DNA from 3 places in the Baekduia sp. genome. Region 2 is predicted to be linked to each of the others. Evidence: riboswitches for the same ligand, from Rfam matches in the RefSeq annotation. Region 2 holds a riboswitch; each other region holds the start of a gene.

Region 1 (4,857 bases), on a different contig from region 2:
CCAGCCGTCGGCGATCGCGCCCGTCTGGCGAACGGCCTTGGGCCCGATCGACCCCAGGTAGATCGGCAGCCGCTCCTGGACCGTCCGTGCCAGGAGCTTGAGCGGCTTGCCGAGGCCGAGGGGTGGGTGGGCCGGATCACTCGCGCCCTCCATGTCCATCAGGATCGGCTCGTGCGCCAGCGCGCGACGCACGACGTCGACGTACTCGCGCGTGCGCTTCAAGTTGGTGGTGAACGGCACGCCGTACCAGCCCTCGCTGACCTGCGGCCCGCTAAGCCCGAGGCCGAGCCGAAAGCGCCCCTCGCTCAGCACGTCCAGCGACACGGCCGCCATCGCCGTGGCCGTCGCCCGGCGCGCCGGGATCTGCATCAACCCCGAGCCCAGCCCGATCCGCTCGGTCTTGCCGGCCAGCAGCCCGAGGACCGAGACCGCGTCCTGGCCCCACGCCTCGGCGACCCAGGCGGAGTCCAGCCCGAGGCGGTCGGCGAGCATGGCAAGCTCGACCTGCTCGGCAGGCGTGAACCACGGCCAGTAGGCGAGGAAGACTCCCGCACGCATCAGCTCTGAGGGTATCGGCGGTTCAGGCGGCCAGGCGCCCGCCGACGAACTGCGTCAGCCCGGCGATGCGCTGGCGGACTTCGGCGTAGCCGCGGGCCTTGAGCCCGTCGACGATCTCGTCGGGCTCGAAGATCCGCACGCCGCTGCGCGCACCGACGAGGTCGCCGACGGTGCGGCCTGGGGCCGACTGCAGCCGACAGCTGGTGAAGATCGCGATCCGGCCGCCGGGCGTCAGCACGCGCGTCATGTGGTCCAGCGCCGCATCGGGGTCGGCGAAGAGGTTGAGCGCCGCAAAGCAGCAGACGGCGTCGAAGCTCGCGTCGCGGAACGGGAGCGCCTCGGCGTCGCCGCGGATGTAGGCGACTTGGCCAGCCGGTGTGTCGGCGACCGCGCGCGCGAGCATCGTGGCCGACGCGTCGATCCCGACGGCGAGGCCACCGACGCCGACGATCTGAGCGAACTCGCGCGTGAAGTTGCCGGGCCCGCAGGCGACGTCCAGGACGCCGTCGCCCGGCGTGAGGCCGAGCAGCAGCCTGGCGATGCGGTGCTCGTCGCGCATCCCGCCGGCCAGCGCGCCCTTCAGCACGCGGCCCCACGCGGGCCGCCACCAGCGCTCGTAGACCAGCGGCAGCGCGCGCGAGCGCATCAGCCGCTGCGCGACGCCGGCGTCGTCGGGCAACGCCTCCTCATCGCCGCCACCGAGCAGGTCGAGGTAGCCGTGGCGCAGGTCGGGAAAGCCCGGCTGCTCGCGCACCTGGGGGTCGAGCAGCGGCACGGCGCGGGCGAGCGCGTCCGGCAGCCCGGCCTCGTCGCGCGCCGCCATCGCCGGCCTAGTGGTCTGCGGTCGTGTGTGGTTCGGGCGCCTCAGCACCGACCCCGCCGATGGCCACGGCGTCGGTGACCGAGCGCAGCGTGCGCATGCCGGCCTCGGCGTGGTGGCCGCGCGTCTCGCCGTCGAAGCCGAGCGCGGTCAGGCGCGCGATCTCCTGCTCACCGAGGACCCGCGCCGGATGATCGGCGGCCAGCGGATCGATCAGACGGGCGATCCGGTTACGAAGTTGCAGCGCGAAATGCGGCGTCGAGGCGCCCATGAGCTGGCGGACGTCATCGACGGTGACGTCGCGGTTGAGACGATCGGGGCTCTCGGCCTGGCTCATGGTGTGGGGGCGCTTCCGCGTTCGTTGACGGGGACGATCTCCAGGAGAGCGTCGATCTGCGATTGGACGGCGACAGAGAACGCGCTCTCGTCGCCGATGATCCAGCCGTGATTGTAGACGCCGCGCACCGGATCCCTGGTGTAGCCAGGCTGCACGTCGAGCAGGTAACCCTGCAACGCGGTCGGCACCTTGGTCGGGTCGTCGGTCACCAGGAGCGGGCCGTAGGTGCCGCTGGCCGACAACGGTGCGGCGGCGCCGGCATCGCCCGGGCGGTGAGTGTCGGCGAAGACGAAGCCGTGGCCAGGATCGACGACGCCCCAGCCGAACGCGCCGTCGACGAAGCGCGCGAAGGCGACCGAGGACGCCGCGGGGCTCGCGCCGGCGATGCGCGTCACGCTGCCGAGCTTCTTGAGCTGCTTCAGGACCTTGTCGGAGACCGCGCTGGACGGGCCGAGGACATAGATCTTGGGCTGCTGGTGGGCCGCGATCGCCGCGCGGGTGTCCTCGGGCACGCTGTCGCGACGGGTGAAGAGGATCGGGTCGCCGGACTTGGCCGCCCAGGCGGCTGCAGGCATCGCGTACTCCGGTGCGTCGGCGCCGACGACGACCACGCGGTCGCTCGTGGTCCCGTGCGCAGCGGCCTGGAAGGCGTCGATGGCGCGGGCGAGCGCGAAGGCGCCGTCGCCGCGCAGGTCGGTGGTCTTGGTGCCATCGAGCTCGGGCACGTCGCCGACGCGGATGACCTGTGCGCCGCCGGCGTCCTTGGAGCCCGTGGGCGCCAGCGCGGCCAGCGCGTTCTGGGTCGCGGCCGGGAGCTTGTCGGTGCCGTGCGCGTAGAGCAGCGGCGCGCGGATCGGCGCGCTCATCAGCACCGAGGCGGCGAGGCCGACGCGCCAGTCGCTGTCGTCGGCGAGCACGACGGCCTGCGGGCGGGTGATGCGCGATGCGCCGGTGTAGACCGCGCGCGCCGCGGCCGCGGCGTCGGCGATCGGATCGGCGCCGCCGATCCGCGTCGTGTTCTTGGTGGCGAACGTCGGGAAGCCGAGATCCTGGGCGGCCGTCGTCTCCGTGCCTTTGGCACCGGTGGTCGGCGTGGTCGGTGTCTGGCCGTTGTTGTCGGTGTCGGAGCCCCGGCCGCAGCCGGCCACGACCAGCGCGACAACGAGCACCGCGGCGGCGATTCGCGCGAGACGCATGGCCCGGCAGGCTACGTCCTCGGTCCGTCGGCACGCGCTGATCCGGCCCCACTCGCCGCCCCATCCGCCGACGCAGCTCCATGGATCATCCGTCCGGAGGCGAACCATCGGGGTGGGGATCGGGACGCTGCTCGCCGAACCACGGGGTGCAACCTGCATTGCGGGACGCGGATGTGCATCTTTCCGCCCCGTCGTGTAGGTTTCCGACCACGCCGAACCGCTGGTGAGGAGCCAGTGGGCGGGGGACCCAGGTTGTTTGGGGCGAATCACACGGTTATCCGTGAGAAGCGCAGGCTCTTTCCGCGCTAGCCCGTCAGCTAACCCCGCAGGCCGACGAAAGAGGATTCGACCTTGCGGGCATCTGCCCTTGTGCTGACGATCGTTGCATCGCTGGTAGCCGCTCCTGCGGCGCTGGCGCAGTCGACGACCGGTGGCGCAGACCCTTCCAGCACGATCCCGGCGACGGCAACCGTCCCGGCCGACACCGGTGGCGCCACCTACGGGCAGCCCAACCCGGCGACCACGCAGCTCACCCCCGAGCAGACCGCGACCATCCTGCCGACCGGCTACGCCGCCGCGCCCGCCTCGGCGCCGCAGGAGGTCAAGGACGCGATCGCCGCCGCCAACGAGATCATCGGCAAGCCCTATGTCTACGGCGGCGGGCACAACGCCAAGTTCCTCTCGCGCGGCTATGACTGCTCCGGCACCGTCTCCTACGCGCTGCACGGCGCCGACCTGCTGCCCCGCCCGCTGGACTCCTCGTCCTTCATGAAGTGGGGCGCCAAGGGTCCCGGCACCTGGTTCACGATCTACACGAACCCGGGCCACGCCTTCGCCGTCATCGCCGGCCTGCGCCTCGACACGAGCGCCGCGGGCGACCCCGCCGGCGGCAAGGGCCCGCGCTGGCGCCCGGTGCTGCGCAGCACCAGGGGCTTCACGGCCCGCCATCCGGTCGGCTTCTAGCCGACCTTCGCGGGCCAGGGGCTAGGCTTAGGCCCAACCCCTTTCCCACGATCTGCACGGAGGCCCGATGCCGGGCGTTAGTGGCCGTTTCTCGACGGTCGTGAAGGCGAAGATCTCGAAGCTGCTGGACCGCGCCGAGGATCCAGCAGAGACGCTGGACTACAGCTACCAGAAGCAGCTGGAGTCGCTCCAGAACGTCAAGAAGGGCATCGCGGACGTCGTCACGGCGAAGAAGCGACTGCAGATGCAGTCCTCCAAGCTCGAGCAGTCCGTCGTCAAGCTCGACACCCAAGCGCGCCAGGCCCTGTCGCAGGGCAACGAGGAGCTCGCCCGCGTCGCGCTGGAGCGCAAGAACGTCGCGCAGACCGAGCTGCAGGGGCTCGACTCGCAGGTCTCAGAGCTCGAGGCCCAGCAGCAGAAGCTGATCGACTCTCAGCAGAAGCTGACGACCAAGATCGAGGCCTTCCGCACCAAGAAGGAGGTCATCAAGGCGCAGTACTCGGCCGCCGAGGCCCAGGTGCGGATCTCCGAGGCCGCGACCGGTGTCGGCGAGGAGATGGCCGACGTCGGCCTGGCGATGCAGCGCGCCGTTGACAAGACCGAGCAGATGAAGGCCCGCGCCGACGCCGTCGGCGAGCTGGAGGCATCCGGCGCGTTCGAGGACCTCACCCAGCTCGGCGAGGGCGGCGATGACGACATCGACCGTCAGCTCAAGGAGCTGTCGAGCACCGCGACGGTCGATGACGAGCTGGCCAAGATGAAGGCGGAGATCGGCTCGGGTGCAGCTCCGGCGGAATCCAAGCAGCTCGAAGAGGGCCAGGCATGATCGTCCGCATCTCCGCGGACGGCCAATACGAGCTTGCCGACGACTTCCACGATCGCCTCAACCAGCTCGACGACGCCGCGGTGGAGGCCGTCGACCGCGACGACGAGCCCGGTTGGCGTGCCGCGTTCGACGAGCTGCTCGCGTTCGTTCGCGACAA
Region 2 (4,857 bases):
CTCGTCTACGTCCCGCGCAACACGAAGGTCGACGCGCCGATCCTGATCACCACGATCCAGGACAAGCCCGGCACGACGCTGCACCACCGCACGCTGATCGTGCTGGAGGAGGGCGCCGAGGCCGAGGTCTGGGACCAGGTCTCCTCGGCGCACGACGAGGAGGCAGTCGTCAACGGCGTCGTCGAGATCGTCGTCGGCGACAACGCGACGCTGCACTACGTCGGCGCCCAATCACTGAACGAGAAGACGTGGGTCTTCGGCGCCCAGCGCGCCGTCGTCGCCAAGGACGCGCAGCTGGACTGGACGACGCTCGCCTTCGGCGGTGCCAACGGCAAGGTCTTTTTGGAGTCGACGCTCGACGGCCAGGGCTCGCACGCCAAGGTCACCGGCGCTTACGCCACGCGCGGACGCCAGCACGTCGACTACGACACGCTGCAGGAGCACGCGGCGCCCGACACGGTGAGCGATCTGGCCTTCCGTGGTTTGATCAGCGGCCGCTCCTCGGCCGTCTGGCGCGGGATGATCAAGGTCGACCCGGGCGCCCAGCGCACCGACGCCTTCCAGGAGGCACGCAACCTCCTGCTCGGCAAGAAGGCCCACGCCGACGCGATCCCCGGTCTGGAGATCCTCGCCGACGACGTGCGCTGCACGCACGCCGCGGCCATCGCCCAGATCGACCCGGAGCAGATCTTCTACCTGCGCTCGCGCGGATTGTCGAAGACGACCGCGGAGCGCTTGGTGGTCGAGGGCTTCCTCGGCGCGATCGTCGAGCGCTACGACGAGGGCCCGGTCCGCGACGCGATCGCGGGGGCGCTGGAGCTGCGGCTGGGCGAGGTGCTCGGTTAGCTACTCGGCTGAGGCGGGCGCGGCCGGCGCGACGGACGCCAGCGCCGCGGCCAGCTCGTCGACGCCCACGTAGTCCAACCCAAGCGCGTGGATCTTGGCCCAGGCGATCGTGCCGTCGGCGTCGATGATGAACGTCGCGCGCTGGGTTCCGAGGACCGGCCGGGTCACGCCGTAGGCCCGTGCGACGGCCTTGTCGGGATCGGCCAGCAGCGGCACGGTCAGACCGTGATGCGAGGTGAACTCGCGGTGGGACTCCACGTCCTGGCCGGAGATGCCGACAACAACGGCGTCCAGCGCCGACATGTCGTCCGCACGATCGCGATACGAGCAGAACTGCTTCGTGCAGACCGGCGTCTCGTCGCCCGGGTAGAACAGCAACACGACGCGTTGGCCGCGATGCTCGCTGAGCCGGAACGGCCCATCGGTGCCCACCAGTTCGAAGTCCGGGGCGGTGTCGCCCACGCGCGGTCCCTTGGCCATGACGTGCAACTGTAGAGAACCCGTGGACCAGTGGATCGCCGAAAGTTCAGCTTCGATCGCCGACCGCGCCGGGCGTGAGCTCGAGGCGCTCGTGGGCGTCTCCTCGCCCTCGGGCGATGTCAGCGGCGCGCAGGAGGCCGCGGCGATCGCCGCGGCGCTGCTGCCAGACGGTGCGACCACCGAACGCGTCCCGTGCTCCTCGCCCGACCACGCGCCCGATCTTCTCGCGCGCGTGCGCGGCACCGGCACGCGCCGCGTCCTTCTGCTCGGCCATCTCGACACGGTCGTCGCCCACGACGAGCACCGCGTCCTCGAGCGCGATCCACAAGACCCCGACCGCCTCTACGGCTCGGGCACGGTCGACATGAAGGGCGGCGACATCCTCGCCCTCGGCGTCCTGCGCGCGCTGGCCACCCGGCCCGACCTCTTCGCCGAGATCGCGCTGCTGCTCGTCGTCGACGAGGAGTGGCGCGTCGGCCCATTCGGCCACGTCGACCGCTTCGCCGGCTTCGACGCCTGCCTCTGCTTCGAGGCCGGCGAGCGCGACGCCGACGGCAACGACGCGGTCGTCGTCAAGCGCAAGGGCGCCGGCACCGTCGAGGTGCTGGCCCACGGCCGCAGCGCGCACTCCGGCTCGGCCCCCGACAAGGGCGTCAACGCGCTGCTCGCGCTCGCGACCGCCGCCCAGGCCATCGCCGCCCAGCACGATCCGCACGGCGATGATCGCCTCACCGCCGTCCCGACCGTCGTGCGCAGCGGCGACGCGTTCAACGTCGTCCCCGCGGCCGGGCGGCTGATCGCCGACGTCCGCGCCGATCGCCTCGACGCCTTCGCCCGCGTCCTCGACGCCGTCCCCGCCGATGTCGGCGGCGCGACCCTCACCAAGCGCCTCGTCCGCGAGTGGCCGGGCATGGACGCCCGTGAGGCGACCGCGCCGCTGCTGGCTTGCGCGAGCGCGTTTCTCGGCCGGCCCGTCATCGCCGCGCAACGCGGTGGCGCCAGCGACGCCAGCCACTTCGCGGCGACGATCCCGCTGACCGTCGACGGGCTCGGCCCGCGCGGTGGAGCGGCGCACAACCCCGGCGAGTTCGTGCTCGCCTCCTCGCTGCGGACCCGCACCGAGGTCGCGCTGGCGGTGGCACTCGCCGCCCTGCAGCCACCTCCCCCGGTCGCGTGAGTCAGGCAGCGGACGTCGTTATGACGACAAACGGCCGCAGGCTTCGCTACGCTTCCGCCGTCGTTTGACCAGCCGAATCCCTGACGAGCAATCGCCGGGGAGCGGGGGACCCACTGGCCCGAGATATCGGGCATGGGGCGAATCATCGCGATCAGCGAAGTAGCGCCACTCTCTTGGCGCGAGCCCGACAGCTAACCCCGTAGGCGCCCAAAGAGAGGGGTAAGTTCCGTTGTCGCGCCTGCCGTTCCGCTCGACCGCGTTCTGCGTCTTCTACGCGTTCGCTGCCGCTTGTTTCCTGTTTCTCCCCGCCATCGCCGGGGCTGACACCCCGGTTGCCGCCCCGCAGACCACAGCCCCGGCTGCGACGGCGGCCAAGAAGGTGGGAAGCAGGACGCTGCGCGACGGTGACCACGGCCCGCGCGTCAAGGCGCTCCAGACGCTGCTCACGCAGGCGGGCTTCAAGACCGCGACCGACGGCAGCTTCGGCGCCACCACCGTCAAGGTCGTGCGCCGCTTCCAGCGCGCCGCCCGCCTCAGGGCGACGGGGGTCGCCGACGGCAGGACGATCGCCGCCCTGAAGGGCGCGACCGACGGCTCGGCCGCCAAGAACGCCAGCGGCGGCTTCGACGTCCGCTCCACCGTGACCGGCACCTACCACCTCGGCGACCGCATCCCGCTGCGCAAGGGGATGAGCGGCCACGACGTCAAGATCCTTCAGGACTACCTCAAGCGCGCGGGCTTCACGACATCGGTCGACGGGGAATACGGCGCCGGCACGGTCAAGAGCATCAAGCAGTTCGAGACCGATCAGCAGGTCGACGTCGACGGCATCACCGACGCCGCCGACATCGACCTGCTGCGCTCGCTGGTCGACGGCGACGACTCCACCGCCACGGGCTCGACCTCGCCGGCGCCGGCGGCGCTCACGCCCGGCTCCAAGGCGACCGTCGGCAGCGACGGCCTCGCCGTCGCGCCGGCCGACGCGCCCGACCAGGTCAAGCAGATCATCGCCGCGGGCAACGAGATCGCCAAGACGCCCTACCACTACGGCGGCGGCCACGGCAAATGGCAGGACTCCGGCTATGACTGCTCGGGCTCGGTCTCCTACGCGCTGCACGGCGCCGGCCTGCTGGACTCGGCGCTGACCTCCGGCGACTTCGCCGGCTGGGGCGACAAGGGTCCCGGCCAGTGGGTGACCATCTACGCCAACAGCGGCCACGTCTACATGGTCGTCGCCGGGCTGCGCTTCGACACCAGCGGCCGCTCGGGGACCGGCTCGCGCTGGCAGACCGCCTCGCGCCCGGCCAGCGGGTACACGGTCGTGCATCCGCCCGGGCTCTAGGCACCAGTTTCCGCAGGGGTACACGGAGGCGGTGGGCGCTCGGGAGGCGCGCACCGCCTCCGCCATGCGGCCACGTCGGATAGAACCCCGCGCGTGACCACGCCCGCTCGCCGTCCCCATCCGCCCACCTCGCCAGACGAGGAGCTGCTGGGCACCAAGCGCCGCGCCGTGCTCGCGACCCGCACCGAGGCCGAGCGCCTGGAGCGCATCGGCCACGACCTCGAGGCCGGCTTCGAGGCGCTGCGCGATCTCGGCCCGGCCGTGACGTTCTTCGGATCGGCGCGCGTCAGGCCCGTGGATCCGTATTACGCCCAGGGCCGCGAGATCGCCCGCCGCGTCGGTGGCGAGGGCTTCGCGATCATCACCGGCGGCGGACCCGGCCTGATGGAGGCGGCCAACCGCGGTGCGCAGGACGCGGGCGTGACGTCGGTTGGGTTGAACATCATGTTGCCCTTCGAGCAGGCGCCGAACCCCTACCAGGACATCGCGCTGACCTGCGAGTTCTTCTTCACGCGCAAGATGATGTTCGTGCGCTACGCGACCGCGTTCGTCGTCCTGCCCGGCGGCTTCGGCACGCTCGACGAGCTCTTCGAGGCGCTCGTCCTCGAGCAGGTCGACAAGATCCGCGACTTCCCCATCATCTTGGTCGGCACCTCGTACTGGACCGGGCTGGTGGAGTGGATCGGCGATCGGCTGCTCGCCGAGGGCATGGTCGGCGAGCGCGACGTCGCGCTGCTGACGGTGACCGATGATCCCGACGAGGTCGTGCGCGCCGTCTGCGATGCGCGCGACGTGCAGGAGCGCTGAGCGGGGCGCAGAACCGGGAGGGATGTCCTCGGTCGTTCGCGTTCGCGCTGCGCTGCTCGCCCTCCTCTGTGGCGGCATGCTCCTGCCCGCGGCGGCGGCCCAGGCGCGGGTCGCGCTAATCGCCACCGGGACGAACGACGTCGCGCTGCTGGACGTCGCGACCGGCAAGATCAGCCGGAAGGTCGCGCTCCCCGGCCCGACCACG
Region 3 (4,857 bases), on a different contig from region 2:
CGTCGTCGGCGCTGAGGCCGACGAGGTCGGGGACCACGACGTCGACGACGCGACGGACCCGCACGGCGGTCAGCGCCGGGCGAGCGCGGCCGGCGCTGGCGAGGACGTCGACGACGTTGACGCCGGGTTCGACGCTGATCTGCGCGCTCCAGGCGCCACCGCTCACCTGCGCGCGCTCGCCGCGCACCGTGACGGTCGCGCTCGCCGGTCTCACGGTCCCACGGACCTCCACGCTCGCCGTCCGCACCGTCCCGAGATCCTGCGGCGCGGTGACCTGCAGGCGCACGGGTGCGACCGGCTTGGCCGGCTTGTCGCCACCACAGGCGCCGAGCAGGAGGGCGCACGCTGCGCCGGTGAGGAGGGAGAGCCGCATGCGTCGAGGTCGCCGGTGCAGCACACCGAACCCCACCAGTATGCGACAGCGCCCGCCCGTCGTTAACTCCCGAAGCCCCCTGCTGGCACAGAGGGCTTCGGATGAGGAAGGTCAAACATGAGCGGAGGAGGAGGGTGCTACACGCTCACTCCAGTAGTCGGCAGCCGCCCGCACAGACTTGAGATGGGCCGGGCGCGATGTGGCCGGGCGGTGGCTCAGTCCGCCGCGCCGTTGGACGCCGGCACGAGCCGGACCGTCCGGCGGCCGCCGGCCAGGGCGCGCTGCCATGGGCCGACGCCGTCGAGATCCTGGCCGGCGTCGAGCAGCAGCGCCGCCAGCGTCAGCGCCTCGTCGCGCGGCTGCGGCGGCGAGGCGTAGGCGCGGTCATGGCGACCCGTCAGCCCCGGGCTGAAGCGATCGTCGACCTCGACCGTGAACGACGGGCCGAGCGTCAGGGAGAGCTGGTCGGGAGCGGACACCGCGCGCAAGCGTCGCAGGTGCGCGACGCTTGCGCCACGTGGACGAGCGGCCTCCGCAGCACTCGACGACACCGAACCCGCGATATGCGCGGGTTCGGTGTCGCTCAGCGATCGATCCCAGGGATCATCTGCCGCAGGCCGGCCAGGGCGTGGTGCCCTGCGCCGCCAGCAGCGCCGCGGCGCGCCGATCCTGCTCGGCCTCGGGCGCGGCGGCGGGGTCGCCGCTGCCGCCCATCGCCCGCCACGTCGCGCGGGTGAACTGGTACTTGCCGCGGTACTGCCCATCGGCGGAGATCGCCGTCGGATCGCCGCCGGACTCGCACCGGGCGATCCGACCCAGCGTCGCGGAGTCCGGTCCGACCGCGGAGGCGACCGCCTCCGGCCCAGCGCTGCTCGCCGGCGCCGCCGTCCCGGACGGCAGCTTCATCGCGCCCGCCGTCTGCGGGCCGACGATCCCGTCGACCGTCAGGCCGTGGGCGCGCTGGAAGGAGCGCACGGCGCGCGCGGTCGCCGCCGAGAAGCGGCCGGTCTGCCCGATGCCGAGCGCCGCCTGCAGGGCGGAGACGGCGCTGCCGGACGAACCGGCGCTCAGCGTGCTCGGGACCGGCGCTTGCGCGCTGGTCTGCGCCAGCGCCAGCGGGCCGCCCAGCGCCAGCACGGCGCCGAGGATCGCCACCGAGCTGCTGCCGCCGCGGCGTCGCCGTCGGCGGAGGACCGCCAGCCGTTGCGCCACAGCGGTCCGGCGCGCACGCGAGCGTTCCATGGACGCCTGGCAGGCGCGTTCGATCTCGTAGATCACGAAGGGTGCTTCCTTTGCTCTTCACGCCTACGGGGTTAGCTGACGGGCTCGCGCTGTAGAGCTGCGCTACGCCACAGATGTGGCGATTCGCCCCGGGACCCGCTCACGCGGATCCAGTTGGGTCCCCCGCTCCCGGCGACACGGCGCCACCGGGACTCGGCTGGTGTACAGCCGTGTAGGGAAGCACATCGGCACGACACATGCTGGGTGACAGAACGTTCGGGACCGAGCCGTCGGCGAGCCGCGCCGTCCTGGTTCGTACACTGCGCCCCAGCGCATGCCACCAGAGCCAGAAGCACCCCGCCGCAGGGATGACCGCCAGCCAACGCCGTGGCGGGTCGAGGGCGGACCGACCGAGAAGAAGCAGGGCCCGATGGGCATGCCACGCCCTCCCGGAGGCCGCCGCTTCCTCTACTTCGTCGTCGCCGTGCTGGCTTTGAACGTCCTGTTCGGCTTCCTGGTCCCCAGCCAGCCGAACCGGATCTCGGTGCCTTATACGCAGTTCCTCAACGAGGTCGACAAGAACAACGTCCGCGAGGTCACCTCCAAGGGGGATGACATCCAGGGCGTCTTCAAGGTCAAGGTCGACCCGCAGGACTCCAAGCACGAGTCCGAGACCAAGTTCAAGACCTTCCGTCCGGCCTTCGCGCCGACCAACGAGACGCTGCTCGCCCAGCTGCAGGCCAAGGGCGTCATCGTCAACGCCAAGCCACTGGACAACGGCCGCTCGCTGTGGGCCGACATCCTGCTCTTCTTCGGCCCGACGCTGCTGATCGTCGGCCTCTTCATCGTCATCGCCCGCCGCGCGGGTGGCGGCGCCGCCGGCCTGTCGGGCCTCGGCCGCTCGCGGGCCAAGCGCTATGACTCGGCCAGCACGTCGCGCACGACCTTCGCCGACGTCGCCGGCATCGACGAGGCCGAGGATGAGCTCGAAGAGGTCGTCGACTTCCTCAAGAACCCCGACAAGTACCGCTCGCTCGGGGCGATGATCCCGAAGGGCGTGCTGCTGAGCGGCCAGCCCGGCACGGGCAAGACGCTCCTGGCCCGCGCGGTCGCCGGCGAGGCCGACGTGCCGTTCTTCTCCATCTCGGCGTCGGAGTTCATCGAGATGGTCGTCGGCGTCGGCGCCTCCCGCGTCCGCGATCTCTTCACGCAGGCCAAGGCCGCGGCGCCGTCGATCATCTTCATCGACGAGCTCGACGCGATCGGCCGCCAGCGCGGCGGCGGCGCATCGCTCGGCGGCCACGACGAGCGCGAGCAGACGCTCAACCAGATCCTCACCGAGATGGACGGCTTCACGGGCTCTGAAGGCGTCATCGTCCTGGCCTCGACCAACCGACCTGATGTCCTTGACGCTGCGCTGCTGCGCCCCGGCCGCTTCGACCGCCGCGTCACCGTCAACCCGCCCGACGTCGAGGGCCGCGAGAAGATCCTCGAGGTCCACACGCGCTCGGTGCCGCTGGCTGACGACGTCGACCTCAAGGGCCTGGCCGCGACGACGCCCGGGATGGTCGGCGCCGACCTGCGCAACCTCGTCAACGAGGCCGCGCTCGGCGCCGCCAAGTCGGGGCACAAGGCGGTCGAGTCCGCCGACTTCTACAACGCCTTCGAGAAGATCGTCCTCGGCACCGAGCGGCGCATCACCCTCAGCCGCGAGGAGCGCGAGCGCACCGCCTACCACGAGGGCGGCCATGCGCTGCTGGGCATGCTCGAGCCGGGCGCCGACCCGGTCCGCAAGGTCTCGATCGTCCCGCGCGGGCGCGCGCTCGGCGTGACGTTCCAGTCGCCCGAGAGCGACCGCTACGGGTACGACACGGCCTACCTGCTGGGCCGGATCACCGGCGCGCTGGGCGGCCGCGCGGCCGAGGAGATCGTGTACGGGTCGGTCACCACCGGCGCCGAGTCCGACCTCCAGCAGGTCACCCAGATCGCGCGCTCGATGGTCGGCCGCTGGGGCATGTCGGACGCGATCGGCCTGGTCACCGTCATCTCCGACGAGCCGCAGTACCCCGGGACCGATCCGGCTTCCGAGGAGACGCGCGAGCTGATCGACCGCGAGGTCCGTCGGATCGTCGAGGAGTGCTACGTCCGCGCCGTCGACCAGCTACGCGAGAACCGCGAGCGGCTCGACGGGCTGGCCGCCAAGCTGCTGGAGCGTGAGACGCTCGACCAGGACGCGGCGTACGAGGCGGCCGGATACGAGCGTGGCAGCGCGCCGGGCGACCGGCCGCCGCACGGGATGCTCAAGGAGCCGTCGGTGCGCAGCGCGCCGGCGCTCGACGCGGCGCCGAGCGACAACGCCACCTAGCTCCGCGCAACTTCCACGCACCCCGGGCCGTTCTCCTCACACGGCCTCGGGGTCATGTGAAGTCCTCCCAGATGAGATGCCCCGGGGCCGTCTTCTCCCATGTCCCGACACGCCCTCCCAGGGGCGGCGCTGGCCGCTGCCCTCCTGCTCTGCGTCGCCTGCGCGGCGCCCACCGCCCGAGCTTCAAGCCGCGCGCCGATGTACTTCGACGCCGGCACGGCTGCAGTGCACGACGAGACGCGCGACGCCACCCTAGCCCGCCTCGACGCCCTCGGCGTGCGCGCGCTGCGCCTGACGCTCGTCTGGGCCGCCGTCGCGCCGGACGCCGGCAGCGCCGTGCGCCCGACCTTCGACGCCGCCGATCCCAATGCCTATAACTGGGGTGGCTACGGGCGCCTCGTCGACGCTGTACACGCACGCGGCTGGCGCGTGCTGATCACCTTCAGCGCCCCGGCACCGAAGTGGGCGACCGCGGCGCGCACCGACCAGGTCACCCGCCCCAGCGCTCCGGAGCTCGGTGCGTTCGCCACCGCCGCCGGGCGCCGCTTCGGGGACGCCGTCGACGCCTGGGGCATGTGGAACGAGCCCAACCACCCGCGCTTCCTCAAGCCGCAGTACGTCAACGGCAAGCCGGCCGCGCCGGCGCTCTACCGCGGGTTGCACCTGGCCGCGGTGCGTGGCCTGGAAGCCGCCGGCCAGAGCGAGGACACCATGTTGGGCGGCGAGACGGCACCGGGTGGCGACCGCAAGCGATCCGTCCCGCCGCTGCAGTTCCTGCGTGGCGTCTATTGCGCGGGCTGCACCAAGCTGCGCATCGACGGCTGGGCCCACCACCCCTACGCCAACCGACGCGGCCCGTTCTACGTCCCGCCCGATCGCGACAACGTGACCGTCGGCG

What was found. A riboswitch is a leader RNA that binds a small molecule or an ion and turns the genes downstream of it on or off. The one in region 2 is predicted to bind cyclic di-AMP.
Region 1: it holds a riboswitch for cyclic di-AMP, as region 2 does, so the genes downstream of both, VGO10_RS02595 (hypothetical protein) here and VGO10_RS05630 (peptidoglycan-binding domain-containing protein) in region 2, are expected to answer to the same signal.
Region 3: it holds a riboswitch for cyclic di-AMP, as region 2 does, so the genes downstream of both, VGO10_RS11770 (transglycosylase family protein) here and VGO10_RS05630 (peptidoglycan-binding domain-containing protein) in region 2, are expected to answer to the same signal.

Annotation. Positions count from the first base shown of each region.
Region 1 covers NZ_DASYJG010000013.1:6,843-11,699, forward strand. Annotated here, with positions in the region: gene VGO10_RS02575 (LLM class flavin-dependent oxidoreductase) at 1-558, opposite strand, end outside; gene VGO10_RS02580 (class I SAM-dependent methyltransferase) at 581-1,381, opposite strand; gene VGO10_RS02585 (hypothetical protein) at 1,389-1,715, opposite strand; gene VGO10_RS02590 (cell wall-binding repeat-containing protein) at 1,712-2,911, opposite strand; cyclic di-AMP (ydaO/yuaA leader) riboswitch at 3,112-3,258, shown strand; gene VGO10_RS02595 (hypothetical protein) at 3,263-3,874, shown strand; gene VGO10_RS02600 (PspA/IM30 family protein) at 3,942-4,700, shown strand; gene pspAA (PspA-associated protein PspAA) at 4,697-4,857, shown strand, end outside.
Region 2 covers NZ_DASYJG010000027.1:1,783-6,639, forward strand. Annotated here, with positions in the region: gene sufD (Fe-S cluster assembly protein SufD) at 1-846, shown strand, start outside; gene VGO10_RS05620 (peroxiredoxin) at 847-1,326, opposite strand; gene VGO10_RS05625 (M20/M25/M40 family metallo-hydrolase) at 1,349-2,503, shown strand; cyclic di-AMP (ydaO/yuaA leader) riboswitch at 2,564-2,725, shown strand; gene VGO10_RS05630 (peptidoglycan-binding domain-containing protein) at 2,733-3,845, shown strand; gene VGO10_RS05635 (TIGR00730 family Rossman fold protein) at 3,939-4,652, shown strand; gene VGO10_RS05640 (calcium-binding protein) at 4,675-4,857, shown strand, end outside.
Region 3 covers NZ_DASYJG010000049.1:18,779-23,635, reverse strand. Annotated here, with positions in the region: gene VGO10_RS11780 (PASTA domain-containing protein) at 1-373, opposite strand, end outside; gene VGO10_RS11775 (hypothetical protein) at 589-852, opposite strand; gene VGO10_RS11770 (transglycosylase family protein) at 977-1,651, opposite strand; cyclic di-AMP (ydaO/yuaA leader) riboswitch at 1,662-1,823, opposite strand; gene ftsH (ATP-dependent zinc metalloprotease FtsH) at 1,929-3,959, shown strand; gene VGO10_RS11760 (hypothetical protein) at 4,059-4,857, shown strand, end outside.